DNA from 2 places in the Dyadobacter pollutisoli genome. Region 2 is predicted to be linked to the other one. Evidence: riboswitches for the same ligand, from Rfam matches in the RefSeq annotation. Region 2 holds a riboswitch; the other holds the start of a gene.

The links. Region 2 has a riboswitch for cobalamin ahead of metE (5-methyltetrahydropteroyltriglutamate--homocysteine S-methyltransferase). Riboswitches for the same ligand answer to the same signal wherever they lie in the genome.
Region 1: another riboswitch for cobalamin. It lies ahead of ON006_RS15145 (TonB-dependent receptor plug domain-containing protein); the one in region 2 lies ahead of metE (5-methyltetrahydropteroyltriglutamate--homocysteine S-methyltransferase).

The regions. Positions count from the first base shown of each region.
Region 1 covers NZ_CP112998.1:3,709,184-3,717,245, reverse strand. Annotated here, with positions in the region: gene ON006_RS15165 (RNA polymerase sigma factor) at 1-573, shown strand, start outside; gene ON006_RS15160 (hypothetical protein) at 559-2,862, opposite strand; gene ON006_RS15155 (hypothetical protein) at 3,003-3,491, shown strand; gene ON006_RS15150 (hypothetical protein) at 3,501-3,686, shown strand; gene ON006_RS15145 (TonB-dependent receptor plug domain-containing protein) at 3,715-5,919, opposite strand; cobalamin riboswitch at 6,028-6,213, opposite strand; gene ON006_RS15140 (MbcA/ParS/Xre antitoxin family protein) at 6,305-6,514, shown strand; gene ON006_RS15135 (hypothetical protein) at 6,740-7,138, opposite strand; gene ON006_RS15130 (hypothetical protein) at 7,135-7,644, opposite strand.
Region 2 covers NZ_CP112998.1:7,522,452-7,530,513, forward strand. Annotated here, with positions in the region: gene ON006_RS31340 (D-2-hydroxyacid dehydrogenase) at 1-97, opposite strand, end outside; gene ON006_RS31345 (sensor histidine kinase) at 182-1,558, opposite strand; gene ON006_RS31350 (HEAT-like fold family protein) at 1,718-2,233, opposite strand; gene fumC (class II fumarate hydratase) at 2,315-3,715, opposite strand; gene ON006_RS31360 (6-phosphogluconolactonase) at 3,872-4,606, shown strand; cobalamin riboswitch at 4,779-5,007, shown strand; gene metE (5-methyltetrahydropteroyltriglutamate--homocysteine S-methyltransferase) at 5,211-7,532, shown strand; gene ON006_RS31370 (acyltransferase family protein) at 7,837-8,062, shown strand, end outside.

The DNA.
Region 1 (8,062 bases), 3.8 Mb from region 2:
TATTTGCTTCTTGAAAACAAAAAGACAAACCAGCCAGCCGTGAATGCGCTGCTGTCTTTAATGTGTTTTCAATCGTCGCGATTCGAGGCCAGGACGGATGCTGACGGAGAAACGGTGCTGTACCAGGATCAGAATGAAGCCTTATGGGACGAGGAACTGATCAAAACGGGCGAGTACTTTCTCAACCAGGCTTCGGTAGGCAGCAAACTTTCCAAATACCACCTGGAAGCCGGTATTGCATATTGGCATACCATTAAAACGGATACTCCTGAAAAGTGGCAGCACATTCTGCAATTTTACAACGAACTGCTGCTCATCGAGTATTCACCTATTGCTGCGCTGAACCGGACTTATGCGCTTTCAAAGGCCAGAGGCAAGCAGATCGCGATCACGGAGGCAGAGAAGCTTGATCTTTCCGACAACCATCTTTACCATTCGCTGCTCGGAGAATTGTACACCGACGTGGATAATATCAAAGCGGAATCTCATTTTCGTACGTCATTATCTCTCGCAAAGTCCAGGGCTGATCAGCAGATCATTTCTAAAAAAATCGCGAGACTAGCCGTGGTGTAAGCTGGCACGCAGCACTTTCAAGCCAGATACGCCCTGTAAATCTTCCACTTCCAGTTTTTCGACCATGTTACCCAACAGTCCTCGTTTCTGAAGGGTTTGAATGTAACCCAGATATTCGTCTTCAATGGCTGAACTGGAATACACGATGGCGACTTTGCCAGGCTGCGTAATGCGTTCGTCAGTACCGCGCACGAAAGCCTTGTCGATTCGTTTCTTAACAATTTCATACCGTGCATTATAGCTCCCGTGGACATCGAAACGCTTTTCGTCCAGGCGGAAATGAATGTCGATCGTGGCATGATATACGAGGATCAAAGTAGTGACTTCGAGCGGGTAGGGAAGTGTCATTTTCAACTTCTGGTGTGCAATTTCCATCTCGCATAAGGTCGCAAGCTGCCATAACCTCAGTTCGGAAAGATGGGTTAGACTGAAAGTTTTTCCGGGAGAAATGGACGGTCCAATGTACAGATTATGCTCAATACCGTCGGTTTTAAACCTTTCGTAGTAATGCGGAAAATTGGTCTGCGCCTGTTCCTGTCTGTGATCGATGATCCGCGCCATTTTATCATTAATCACCGAAATGGTGGTTTCGTACCTCCTTCGCGAAGCATGAAAATCGCCGGTTTCCTTGCTGGTCTCTTTCAAATACAAGTCAATGTAGGCGGCGCATTCCGGATCTTTTACTTCATTGAAACGCAAATGAATGCTGTTTTCGACGTAGCTGTTAATGTATTGCTCCGTACTGGCCTTCAAGGAAATGGCAAGGTCCGTCAGGTAGCTGCTCAGTTTGCGTCTTTCAGTCTGGAACATCCCGGTGTGTCGCGTTCTTTCTTCGATTGTTTCCAGAAGGGACAATAGTGCCGTAATCTGTTTGGTCAGGTCACTTTGGACGCTTGCATTCCGGGCTTCCGACGAGCCTTTAATGTCGATCTGGCCGTACAAGGGATGTACTTCCGGAAATATGACTTCCCTCAACTCGTAAGCTTCCCCAAGCTGCCGGTAATGTATCAGTTTTTGAGCCTCCGCATTAAATTTCCAGTAAACGCTGCTGTGGATCGATGTGAATTTTTCCTGAATGACGGCCTGTACCTGGTTTTCCAATTCCGCTGCCAGTCTTTCAATCGTATCGGTAAGGAATGGCATTACGACGGCTAACTTATTGGCATTGATGCTGTTCAGTTCTTTCGGCCTGACTGATACTACTTCCAGTATGCCGTATAAATAGTTGTTTTTGACAATTGGAGCAAGGATAAAACTGTGTATTCCCTGCGATAAAAACTTAGCTGCCAGCGGGCTTTCGGAATTTTTGGCATAAAATTCCGTAGTGTCCGAGATGCTGAAATAGACCTTTTTTACAATTAAATTTTCATATGATTGCTCGCATAGTATCTGCCTCACATCCACTTTGACTGTGTCGTGCAGCATGAAGCTGGGCAGTTGCTGTCCGAATGTATCAGGGCTGAACTTTCCCTCTTCCTGGTTAAAGACGGTAAAGCCGATCGCAAGATCAGGGATCTGGTAAATGGATTGAAAAACGGAATAAATGCTTTCTCTGAAATCCACGGTATTGATGCCCAGCAGCTTTTCTTTGAGTAGTGAAACTGCGCTTTCTACCGTGGCATCGTACAATGACATAATTGCAAATCCTCTCACGATCCAGCTTCCGGGCGGAAATTTTGCCTTCCACAAAGCAAGGTCTTCATAGTTATTTCTGAGTAGCTCAATGTCTTCACTGGTCAGCTCCACGGATTTTTCAGTAGGGACGATGTCAACAAAATCTCCGTTGTAGAGGATCCGGTAATGTTTAACAACTCCGTTTGCGGTTGGAATGTCGTAGAAAAGCGGTGTGCTAAAATCCAGGGGCACATGATAATATCGCATCAGGACCAGGCAGCAGGTGCTGACGTAAAACTGATGGTCGCCAAAGTCCCTGATATTAATGTCAAAATCAATTCCCGCTGCGTTGAGTATGTTTTTAAAACGCTCGGTGTGATTAAATATGAGCCCCGAATAGGGCAAACTAATGGCTTTGATCTCGTTCAAAGTAAGTGCTTTCGGGAAAAAATCAGCGAACAACCGGTGGATTAAATCCAGGTTATCAGTGACCTGGCGGGGATCGGTAATGCCGTGTTTGAGCTGCGGGATTTTTGCTGTTTCGAGCAACAAAGCCTTCTCATATTCCGCAAGAGGATTGTCGGGATCCATAGCAGATCTTTCCAGATTTTCGATCACCCGACCAAAGCAAAGCTGAACCTGTAGAGGCGAATCTGAAAAGTTAAGAAAATCCATGATGGCGATTTTAAATCCCTGCAAAGATCACAAAAGGTGTCATTATAATGGCTTTTGGGGAGGAAAAATAATTGTGGGAGGTATGTATGGGAGTCTGCCGGTTCCTTGCTCATTTGCCTTTTCTTCTTAATTTCGGCTTCATGAATAAAGTATACACACTAACATCAGCTTTAACTTGCAATTCCTCCGGTCAGAAATACGATGCGATCGCGGCTCGTGCAACTGAGAAAGAACTAAAACAATCTGCAGACCTGTTTGATTTTGACTTTCTCGGCCTTTGTAAAGATTACATAGTTTACAAATTGTTCATCGATTATAAACCTGACGTCATTCAGGGCTTGGTGGGATTTCGTCCGACACCAGGAATTTTGGAATGCGCTAATATGGAGACAAGCCATTTTAACAAACGCGGCAAACCATTGTACAATGGAGCGGGAAAGGCGCTCGTCGCTTTATGCTGTAAGATATCACTCGATCATAGCATGGATGGATACATTTATTTTGATGCGAAAAATAAGCTCATTCCTTACTACGAACGAATGGGAGCCAAGTCAATGTTTGGAATAAGGATGGCAATCGAATCTGCTAGTGCCGAGAAATTAGTTGAATGCTACTTTAAAAATGCTTAATTTTAGTATATGGACACATTAATCAAAAAGACAAACGCGGACAACAATCATGACTTGGAAGACGAGTCTTATGATGGGCCAATGATGGTTTGGACTGGTGTACGTTCTGCCGAGGATGTTAAATTAATGAGTGACTGGGCTTCCAAGAGGAAGAAGGAACTCTCTAAAAAGGAAAGTCCTTCCAATAATAGCTAGAAGAAGCCTGTTCGGTTTTTCTTTTTTATTAAAACCTCACTTCATACCTCACAGCAATCGCCCGCCCCGGCAAATTATATCCTCTTTTTTCGTAATAATTTTCATCGGTCACATTGTTTATTTTCAGCGAAATCGAATGCTGATTACTTATTTTGAATGCCGCAGTTAAGTCAAATACCATATAGTTGGGGTATTCAATTTCAGGGTTGATAGGGTCGGTATAATCAATGTCGGTGCGGTTGCCGACGGTCCGGCCGGATAGTCGTACGCGCAGCCACTTTACATTGTCGTACTCAATGCCGTAGTTAAGGGTATTCCGTGCCACGTTTTGGATCCGGCGGGTCGTTTCCGATGCATCAGTCCCCACAATCACCTCCTTCGCTTTGAGTAAGGAAGTGCCATTCCAGAAGAATTTCAATGAATAACTACCATCACTAGCAGCTCCGAAATCGTAAGCTAATGCGGTTTCAATGCCGGAAATGTTCGCCTCGGCGGCATTGACAAACGTCGCGCGGGACACGATCACATCTTTATTAGGCAGAGGTTCATTAACTGTTCTGATAATCTTTGCGATGCGGTTGTGGACCTGTGTTGAGAAGTAGGTAACCCCCGCGGAAAAACCGGTTTTAGGGTTGTTAAATTCCAATCCCAAGTCCCAGCTCAGGCTGCTTTCGTTCTTCAAATCAGGATTGCCAGCCGTGACTGCAATACGTCCCTTGGCGTCGCGGATTTCGTTGTAACCCGCCACGCTATACGCATCAGTGGTCACAAATGCCCTGCCCACAGTCGCTTTCATCCGTAGGAAAGTTGTCAACGCATAGGTTATACCCAAACTAGGACTGGTAAATGGATTAGTCTTTTTCCCCGCTTTGTAAGTAGGTAGCAAAGCTGTTTCGCGCACATCAAAAGTAACGTTATCAAGCCGTACACCTGGCTGAACCGTTAGTTTTCCGAAATTCAGCAAAGCCTGGCCGTAGAAAGCAGAAGAAATAATCGCGTACTTGGGTTGGGTAGGCGCTCGCTCGGTGGTGTCGTTGGTCCATCGCCTGCTCATGGTGCTGGCATTGAGATAATCATAACCCAAGATCAACGAGTGCGCACCGATTTTCCAGACATCTTTTAACTGCACGCCGCTCCATGTATTGTGCCCACGCGCGGAGCGAAATGGTACAACCGGTTTTCCAGAGACATTGAGCGTATAATTAGCCGTATTTTCTTCCGAGGCAAAAACCTTGAAAGTCGGAGTATGATTGCCGATTTCGCCACTGAGAGAAACTTCCAGAGCAGCGCGGTCAATGTCTTTTTTACTGGCCTCGGTACTACCCGAAGCTATTTCACCAGGTGATTCAACATCTTTGGCCTGAAATTTCTCACCACGAATGTCCATACGCCAATGTTCGCTGAACCGATACCCAAGCCGTAAAGCACCGGAGTAATAATGAAGCTGAGTAAATGGTCTTTTCACGCCGTCATCAACGGTTTCGTCTACTTTTTCAATCGGTTGCGCGGTATAGTTCTTTTGGGCCGTGGTCGATCCGGTCAGGTCCCGCAGCCAGTTGTCTTTCCCGATCTTATAATCTTTTGACCTGTCAAAATAAGCAAATGAAAGGTCGTAGTCGAGGCGCTTGGTGAGGTTACCACCTGTATTCAGTCCGGCTTGCAATGTTTGAAAGCTGCCATATTCCAAAAAACCATTTCCCCGCGTATCACCTTTTGACTTTCTCGTGATGACATTGATCACGCCGCCCATCGCCTGCGATCCGTAGAGGGAAGAAGCCGGGCCCTTCAAAACTTCAATGCGTTCAACACCATTCAGATTGATCTGCGACAAATTCGTAGCACCGGCAGGACGGCCATCAACAAGCAGTAACGTTCTTTGATTAAGCCCCGAAAATTGTGGACGGAATCCCCTGATGCCGATTCCGGAAGACAGGTTAGGATACTGGATCACATCCACAGCCGCCAGTTTTCGTACAATATCCGTAAGGTCAGCAGCAGGTGTCATCTGAATATCCTCTCTGGTGATCAAGTCGAGCTTTTGAGCGATCGTTGCCTTCCTGGTTTCCGTACGTGCCGCCGTAATGACTACGGGGTCCAACACATTGCCGGTTGTGGTATCCGTCGTGATTTGTTGTGAATGAGCAATGAATGTTGCTGATGAGAATGCGAAAAGTAGAATGACATTGCGGCTTGAAAGCCAGCGAAAACGTGTTTTGGTAACGTAATGGAGCATTTGTAAGTCCTCGTAAATTTTAAAATAAACTTACGGGAGAATGCAGGGGAAGGCAATGACCACGATGCAGCCTGCCAGATTCCTCTTGCCTTTCTTCCCGAAAGCAAAACCGGAGATTTTCAACTGGCAGGTCTTCTGACTTGTTCAATTTTGGCGCCTTCCCGGGTTAAATCCCAGTGACATGGATGCCAAAACTTTTAAAATGAACTTACAGCAGCGGGTACTGTCCCGGATTCTCACCGGATTCCCTTTTAATCGCCCCAAATGGAGCAAACCAACGAAAGCGCAAAGCTAGTTTATTTTGTGAGAGAGGGAAAGCAAATTCTTTTGGTGAACAAAAATCAGGACTCCATTAGTGGATAATTTATCAGTATTTTTGAGTCAAATGTCAACATCTTCATTATCCATCGAAATTGCCAATACGATCGCGAAAGGACTATCTGTTTTCGGAAATGTCAATGCACTTAATCGCTGGCTGCAAAAGGGAAACAAGGCACTTAATAATCAAAAACCATTTGATCTGATGAATACGCCAACCGAACTTAAACTGATCAATCAGATCCTCGGGCGAATTGAAGAAGGGGTTTATTCTTAACTTGTGGCAAGAGCAGGTTTCTCACGGTGATGGACTAATCGTTCACGTCGATGATCCGAAACTACCTCCTGATCTGTTCGTATTGACCATTGAAATATTGACGTACGGGCTGTATAAGTTCTCTGAGGGTACTCCTAAGGAATTAAATTGGAGAGAGAGGAGTTCGAGAAGGTAATGCTTGCCTATCTACAGGTGAAGTTTAATTAATCATTAGATAGGCAGGGTTCAACATTTTAGCCCTACACCGTTCAAATATAATTTAAATTTTCTTAGTGCTTCTTGGCAAATTATATAGTCTGCTTTTTTTAAAGCTTGAAATGTATCAAAATCTGTAATACCCTCATATCTAGCAGTTTGGGAGGTTCTGTATAGGAGATGATATAACTCCCAGGCTCCCTTAGATAGCCTTAATACATTATCTCGATTCGGATTTGCATTCTTATTTATATCGAAATGGGTTTCTCCAATATCTCTACTAAGTTGTGATGATCTAGCTTTTAGAAGGTGTAATGCCACATAAAAAAGTACCGTTACCTTCCAATCAAAAAATTGTTCAGAAAATTCTTTCTCAATATTAGCACAAAAATTCTCATTGTGTGTGGCCTGCTCTAAATGTTCCGTCATTCTTTATCGCTTAGATCTAATTTTTCTTTATAGGAAATACGATCCGCTAATTGATCGGGAACAAATTGGAAATGAACCGGAAACTTTAAAGTAGGCTCTATCTGATCGTAAATTTCATAGAAATTTAGGATCGCAATTCTAGATTCGAGAGAGTCTTCGTTTAGAATAATTGAATAGTTAAGATCTTCTCGTTGAGTTTTGTCCAGATAAGCAGAGCTTATCAGCTCGCGATTACTCCTCAAGAAATGCTTGACAAACACATTTAGTAAATCCTTAAGTTGAGAGTCTAGATTATTGGACATCTTAACTAAGCCACCAAACGGATCATCCAGTCTTTGTTCGATGTACTTAACCAAGTCGGTTTTTTCGCCGATTTTGTGAAGCTCGTAGCTTCTATCAGCCTCATCCTTCATCTCTTCAAGTTGAGTTTGAAGGAGATATAAAATAGATGTTAATTTTTTGTCAGTTGTTTCTGCTTTTGATGCAGGTATGGGTTCGTTTTTCATATTTCAGACGCGGTAGTAAGTTGGGGATATTATGGAGAGGGTAATGGGAATACGTCTGGTATTAACTGATGTTATTTTTAAGACAAATCCAAGTTTAAGTGATAAAATATTTTATTTTTAAACAATTTATACCTGTAAAACTAACGCTATCGCAAAGATAAATTTGTAGGATGATTGAAGTTTATTTTTCATTTCCCTGAGAAAATGACCCAACGCGTTTTTTCAAAACCACAGGAGACCGAATTTTCAGACAACCCGCCCACATTGGAATCAAGGCAAGAAGTGCTGTCATGCCTCAGGAATATAATTTCATTCTAAATCCGTTGTTTCCCAGATACTACGATCTGGTTCAGGTAACCAACCTCGAAGATTATAAAAGAGATCAAAGGTTATAGTTTGAAATATCTTTTACCTTTAC
Region 2 (8,062 bases):
TTTCGGTTCGGAAATGAATGATATGCTGAGGCGATAATGTGTCAACGAGCTTTTGCCTGAGCGGCTCATCCAGCATTGAATGGCAGTAGATGATCATTTATTTTTATGTTTAAAGAAGCAAGGTAAAACGTTTTACCTGTTTTTGCACTTGCTTTAACTTTCGACATCGATATTATTGTTGTTAAACAGAAATTATATTGTCCTCGATCGGGCATAAAACACTAATAGTAGTTCCCCGCCCCGGATAGGAATCGATACTCAGTTTGCCGCCAAACGCGGCGGTCCGCTGTCGCAGGTTTAGCAAGCCATTTCCGGAATTTTTAATAGTCTCTCCCGCAAATCCGACACCATCATCTTTGACGACGAGATTAATGTTGTCATTACTTACAAACAGATCAATTTTCACATTCTGTGCCTGAGAATGCCTGACCACATTATGCAGGATTTCTTTGTAAACCAGGAAAAGATTTCGCCGGCAGTCATTCGGAATGTACAGGTCTATTTCTTCGGCTGGCAGCTGCATATTCAGCTCAATCGGCTGATGTTCGAGCAATGCATAAGCCGTTTCTTTGATCCGGAATGAAAAGTTGCCCACCGAATCGTGTGTAGAATTAAGGCTCCATATGATTTCACGCATGCGGGTTACCACCTTCCGGGAAGTTTCTCCGATCGTTTTAATGGTATGAGCAGTGACAGCCTCCTGGTTTTTAAACTGTCGTAATGCGGCATGGCTCATGGCGCTTATGCCACTCAGATCGGCACCCAGTTCGTCATGGAGGTCGCGCGAGATATCATCACGGATACGACGGAGTGCTGATTGCTTCTTTTCATTTTCCTGCAACTGTTCAATAAGCTGGGCCTGGGCTAGTATCATTTCCTTCTCATTCTGGCGGTTTTTGACAGACATTCCCAATGTGAAGCAGAGTACTTCCAGGATCACGCCAAACTGCATGTAAGTTACCGGGTAGGAGAACGGGTTGTCAGGATTTTTGGTAAAAATAATTGGTATGTAATTGACAGACAATGCAGTGAGGCAGCCTATCACAAAAAAGAAGGACCCGGCGATAAAATAGGCAATGGCCGCCTGGTGGAGTTTCAATATACGGGGCACCACTACTAAAGCACCGATTGCGAGAACGGCTCGGAAAAGAATGTAGTTACTCGTCTTAATGTTGTCGGGAACATCGCTCAGCAGGAACAAAACATCGATCGCGAGCTGGACGCACAAAATGACCGACATCCATCTCAGTAACTTATAACTGAACGGGTCCAGCTTTGGAATTTCGATCAGCAGGATCGCGAAACGGATATATAGTAAAAAAGCCAGTGACTCAATGAATGAAACCGCGAAATTGGCCCCGGGTTTATAGTCGGCCCGCTGGTAATCAATGTCATCCAGGTAAAAGGTGATCATCATGCAAAATATGTACAATGCGTATTGCCAGTAAATTGCTTTTCGGTGCTGGAGAAAGGAAAAGAAGGCGTAAAAAGCCATCATACATAGCATGCCGTCGAAAAACAGACGTAGCTGCTGGTAGGAGGTAGACCAAGAGTGCATGTTAGATTAGCGGGAAGATTGAGGTTTACTTAACGAAGTTTTTCCTGGCTAATCCTGACAAAACGTGTGTTCTTATTAATATCAAGGCAGACGCTTTTGTGGAATGTAAATATAACTTAAACGTCTTGAACCTCAATACGTTTGACGCGGCCCGCTGCATTAAATATGTTTTAATATTTTCTTTCCACGTGAGCGGAAAGCCGGTGTTTCGAAGTCCATTGCTTCTTCGATGATCACGCGTAATTCGTTTTTAATTTCCGGATAAATTTTGCTGAGATTATAAAGGATAGTCAATGAAAAAGCCCTGATCGCAATGGCGGTCTGCCGGTTTTGGACCAACGCAAAGCACGCGTCCATTAACTCGCCATGAAATTCTTCGGGAATTGCGATCTCTTCCAGTATCCGGGCACTGTTTCGGATCACGGCGTCGTGAATGTCGGCGCGTTTCAGCTGGCTCACCAGTACTCCTATATAAGGTCGAATGCTTTGTGGTTTTTGTTTCGAAGCAATGCTCACACTGTACGCAGCACGCTGGGCAAGCCGGAAATCATCGGAAAGAAAACAATGTATCAATTCTTTAAAGGCAGCATCCGAAGTACAGGCGTAGGCAGCGATCCGCATTGCGATCAATTTGGAATGTCTCGGATCGGCAAGCAGCTCAGTTTTAATGTTCATTTTCCAAACCGGTTAAAATCAAAAGTGCCCCGTTAACAAACGGAGCACTGAAAATAGCTATAAAAATGATGATTTGACAGGCTATTTATTATCGCCCACCATTTCTTCCGGTTTGACCCATGCATCAAATTCATCAGGAGTCAGGTAGCCGAGGGCTACTGCAGTCTCTTTTAATGTTGATCCGTTTTTGTGAGCAGTCTGAGCGATTTCGGCAGCTTTGTAATAACCGATTTTGGTGTTCAAAGCAGTTACCAGCATCAATGAATTGTTCACATGCTTTTTGATGTTTTCATGCAGCGGCTCAATACCGACAGCGCAATTGTCATTGAAAGAAACGCAAACATCACCGATCAGGCGAGCAGAATGCAGGAAATTATAGGCCATCAAAGGCTTGAAAACATTTAGTTCAAAATGACCATTTGATCCGCCGATACCGATCGCCACATCATTACCCATAACCTGTGCAGCTACCATTGTCATGGCTTCGCATTGGGTGGGGTTCACTTTGCCGGGCATAATAGAGCTTCCGGGCTCATTGTCGGGAATGTGTATTTCACCGATTCCCGAGCGTGGGCCTGAGGAAAGCATACGGATGTCGTTACCGATTTTCATTAGACTTACAGCCACTGTTTTCAATGCGCCGTGCGCTTCTACAATGGCGTCGTGTGCAGCCAATGCTTCAAATTTATTTTCAGCAGTAATGAAAGGAAGACCTGTCAATGCAGCGATATGTTGTGCCACATTTTCTGAATAACCTTCTGGCGTGTTAATACCTGTTCCAACGGCAGTTCCCCCCAAAGCAAGTTCAGAAAGGTGAGCAAGTGTGTTGTAAATAGCACGCAAACCGTGGTCGAGCTGGGAGGCATATCCCGAAAACTCCTGGCCCAATGTCAATGGGGTCGCATCCATGAAGTGCGTACGGCCGATTTTAACAACATTTCTGAAAGCCTCAGATTTAGCTTTCAATGTATCACGCAGTTTAATGATACCCGGAATGGTTACATCCACCAGGATTTTATATGCCGCAATGTGCATAGCAGTCGGGTAAGTATCATTGGACGACTGCGACTTGTTTACGTCATCATTGGGATGAAGAAATTTGGTCTTGTCTGCCAGGTCACCGCCTTGCAAAACGTGTCCGCGGTAGGCGATTACCTCATTACAGTTCATATTAGACTGTGTTCCGGAGCCCGTTTGCCACACTACCAGCGGAAACTGATCATCGAGCTGCTCAGTAAGGATCTCGTCACAAACCTGACCGATCAGGATGCTTTTTTCTTCTGGTAAAATACCCGCTTCAAAGTTGGTAATGGCAGCGGCTTTTTTTAAGTATGCAAAGGCTTTGATAATTTCCTTTGGCATTTTATTAATATCCTGAGCAATAGGGAAGTTCTGGATAGAGCGTTGCGTTTGAGCGCCCCAGTATACATGGGCAGGTACCTGCACTTCGCCCATGGTGTCTTTTTCTACACGATATTCCATTTTAAGGTATAAGGATAATGTAAATGAACAATGCTTATTTTGGTGGTAAAGTTAGGGTTGGGCTTGCAGTTTTTGGTGTTTTTTAAAGAGAAATGTTTACCCACCTGGAAAGAATGTTTAGATTGTCGCCTTTACAGTTTAAGATTACTTCAAAACATGACTCCCAAAATCAGTATTTACCCGGACTACCAATCGATGAGCCTGGCTGCGGCAGATCGCGTACTGACCTTACTGGCCAATAAACCCAATGCCGTCATTTGCCTGCCTTCGGGAAGTACACCGCTTGGCATGTTCCACACACTGGCGGCCGCGAATCAGAAGGGAATGGCCGATTTTTCCAAATGTATTTTTATTGGCTTGGACGAATGGATCGGAATGGGAGCCGATGACAACGGAAGCTGCCGGGACCTGCTCGACAAGGATTTTTTGAAACCCATTGGATTAAGGGACAATCAGATCGTTTTTTTCGATGGGAAAGCTATTGATCCGCAGGCCGAATGCGACCGTGTCAACAAGGTGGTGGCGAGTCTGGGCGGTTTGGACCTCATTGTTTTGGGAGTTGGAATGAATGGACACCTTGCCCTCAATGAGCCAGGAACCCCGTGGGACACTTACGCCCACATTTCAGAACTGGAAACCGTGACCAAGGAAGTTGGGCAAAAATATTTTGAAAAACCCACCATCCTGACCAGAGGAATAACGGTCGGTATCAAACACATTCTTGAATCCAAAACCGCTATTCTGCTGGCCTCAGGCAGCTCGAAGGCAGAAGTGATCAAGCGTGCGCTGGCGTTCCCGGTAACCGCTGACTTTCCTGCCACCGCATTACAGAATCATCTCAATGCAGAATTGATACTCGACGAAGAAGCTGCTTCATTGATTCAAAAGTGAAGATAATGGTAGAAATCGGGTTGAAAAAATCACTTTTTGAACTGCACATTTTTGGGTAAAAAAGATAATTTATCGCAGAGCATTATTAATTTCTTACGGCTTCACTTAAATCGGTTACATGTTGAAAAGCCGATAAATTTTCACTTTAAATTTGAAACGTTCTTTGTGAACGCCCGTCAATCGGGGTAATGGTTTTTGCTTTGGACCCCTCATCCAAAACTAGCAAAACAAAAAGGAACCGTGTGCAAATCACGGGCAGTCGTGCTACTGTAAGTATCAGTCCAATCATTAAAATGGACAAATTTTGACCCTGGTGTCCCATTGTTGTAAACCACAGGTACAGCGAGAAGGGCGGTCAGAATGATGCAAGCCAGGAGACTTGCCATTACTCTCAATGACTATTCTCTCACGAAAGGGGAGTAGCCACGCATTGATTTACCACATATTGTTTCAGCGTGAGCAGCATTGTCTGGTTCCTTTCGGTATCTGTCAATGTATGTAAATCCTGCTATGGTATGAAGTACTGATCAGTATCCAGTCAATTTACATCAGGATGGGAGGGTGTTTTCACAGGGTTTTTATTAACTCTTTAAACACAAATGCAATGTTATCACACAACCTGGGTTATCCGCGTGTGGGAAGCCACCGCGAACTCAAAAAAGCCAGTGAGCAGTTCTGGGCCGGCAAAATCAGCCGGGAGGCACTTCAAAAAGTAGCGCAGCAGATCCGCCGTGAGAACTGGCAAACTCAAAAAGAGGCAGGCATTGATCTGATCCCTTCAAACGATTTCTCGCTGTATGACCACGTTCTCGACACTTCGTTAATGGTTGGCGCCATTCCAGAGCGATATCATCAGTTGATCGACGGAAAATCCAACCGTGAGCTGGACCTGTACTTTGCAATGGCCAGAGGAATTCAACGCGACGGGCTGGACATTAAGGCAATGGAAATGACCAAATGGTTTGACACCAACTACCACTACCTCGTTCCAGAATTTGTCAAAAACCAGAAATTTCGCCGGTATTCGGATAAAGTTTTGCTGGAATTTGAAGATGCCTTGCACCAAGGCATTGTGACCAAGCCAGTGTTCGTGGGGCCTGTTACCTACCTTCTTTTGGGAAAAGAAAAAGAGGGAGGGTTTGATAGAATTGATCTGCTGGATAATCTGCTACCTATATATATTTCAGTATTAAAAGAGCTTTCAGCCCGCGGAGCAGAATGGGTACAGCTGGACGAGCCAGGCCTTGTACTGGACCTTACGGAAAAGGAAAAACTAGCGTTTCAAAGCGCATACTCACAGATCAGGGAAGCATTACCGAAGCTGAAAGTGCTGGTAGCCACGTTTTTCGATGCCTTGGAAGAAAACTTGCCGATCGCAACCGGCTTACCTATTGACGCGCTGCACATTGATTTGACAAGAGGGGCTGAGAGTTTCAAGTCTCTTTTAGAAGATGCGGCATTCGTTTCTTCGTCTAAAATACTTTCATTAGGCGTCGTCGACGGGCGGAATATTTGGAAAAATGACTATCAAAAGTCGCTGGATTTTGTCTCAGAAGCAGTTAAAGTTTTGGGTGAAAATCGGGTATTTGTTGCACCATCATCTTCCTTGCTGCACAGTCCGTATGATCTGGATCTTGAAAAAAATGAAGAGGTACTGACGCCAGACGTTAAAAACTGGATGGCTTTTGCCAAACAGAAATTGAAGGAAGTGACCACCATTGCAAAGCTGGCTGGCACAGACTGGGCGTCGGATGAGGATTTTATAGCAAACCAGAAAGCTGTTGGAAGCCGGAAAAACTCTCTGCTGATCCATAAGCCAGTGGTTAAAAAGCGTGCTGCGGCCATTAAAGAGGAGGATTTCGAGCGTTTAAATCAGTTCTCTGTGCGACAAGCCATTCAACTGGAAAAATTGAAACTGCCTCTCTTTCCTTCGACTACCATTGGTTCTTTTCCGCAAACGGATGAAGTCAGGCAGCTGAGGGCCAACCTGAAAAAAGGGACGCTGACATTGGAAGTCTACGAAAACCGCATTAAGGAAGAAATTATCAGCTCGCTCCGTTGGCAGGAAGAATTGGGTATAGATGTGCTGGTGCATGGCGAGTTTGAGCGGAATGATATGGTGGAGTATTTTGGCGAAAGCTTGTCGGGTTTTGTTTTTACGCAAAATGGGTGGGTACAAAGCTATGGCAGTCGTTGTGTGAAGCCACCCATTATTTATGGTGACGTGGAGCGGCCTGCTCCTATGACTGTGAAATGGTCTTCATTTGCACAGGCTAATTCTGAAAAACTGGTTAAAGGAATGTTGACCGGACCGGTCACTATTCTGCAATGGTCGTTTGTCCGCGACGATCAGCCGAGAAAGGACACCGCTTTTCAGATCGGGCTTGCGATCCGCGACGAGGTGGTTGATCTGGAAAAGGCTGGTATCAAAATAATACAAATCGACGAACCAGCCATTCGCGAGGGGTTACCATTAAGAAAACACGCCTGGAAAACGTATCTGACCTGGGCGGTGGATGCTTTCCGCCTCAGCGCAGCCGGGGTGGCCGATCAGACCCAGATCCATACGCATATGTGCTATGCAGAGTTTAATGACATCATCGATTCCATCGCGGCAATGGATGCTGACGTGATTACGATAGAAACCTCCCGGTCGCAAATGGAGCTGCTGAATGCATTTGCAGAGTTCAACTATCCGAACGAAATCGGGCCGGGCGTCTACGACATTCATTCACCACGAATACCAACGGTCGACGAAATGATTTACCTCCTTGAAAAGGCATTGAAGGTGATTCCAGCGAGAAACTTATGGGTAAATCCGGACTGCGGATTAAAGACCAGAAAGTGGCCCGAGACAGAAGCAGCTTTGCGAAACATGATTTCCGCGGCTAGCTTGCTGCGCGAATCGGTTACTGTTGAGGGCTAGGTAGGCATAATGGTCAGGGGATTGTCATTTATGGTCATCACTATCAATGACTAATAGTGACAATGAATGACAACCAATGACCATTAGTGACAATAAATAACTATCAGTGATAACCTGGAATGGTACTACATCTTGGCAGAAAGAGAGTCGATTGACATTGAGTTTCTCTCAGCGTTTTTAGTAATCGACGTCCTTTAAATCGCTTTGATAACTCATAGTTACCGGATGCTAATCGCTTAGGGATACTGTACGGTAACACAATTATTATTAGTCCGAACTTTTGTGGACTAATGATAATTGTTGTATGTCAAATAATGCTCAATTCCGAGACGTATATTTTCCCCAGCTGGATGGTTTGCGTGCGATCGCTGTGGGTTTGGTTATAGTGTTTCATTGGCTACCTGACCGGCAGGGTGTTAACATGATTGCAAACGGCCCGTTAGGTGTCACATTGTTTTTTGTCCTGAGTGGCTTTTTAATCACGAGGATTTTACTGGAGAATAAAGTCGATATTGAGGAGGAAGGCATAT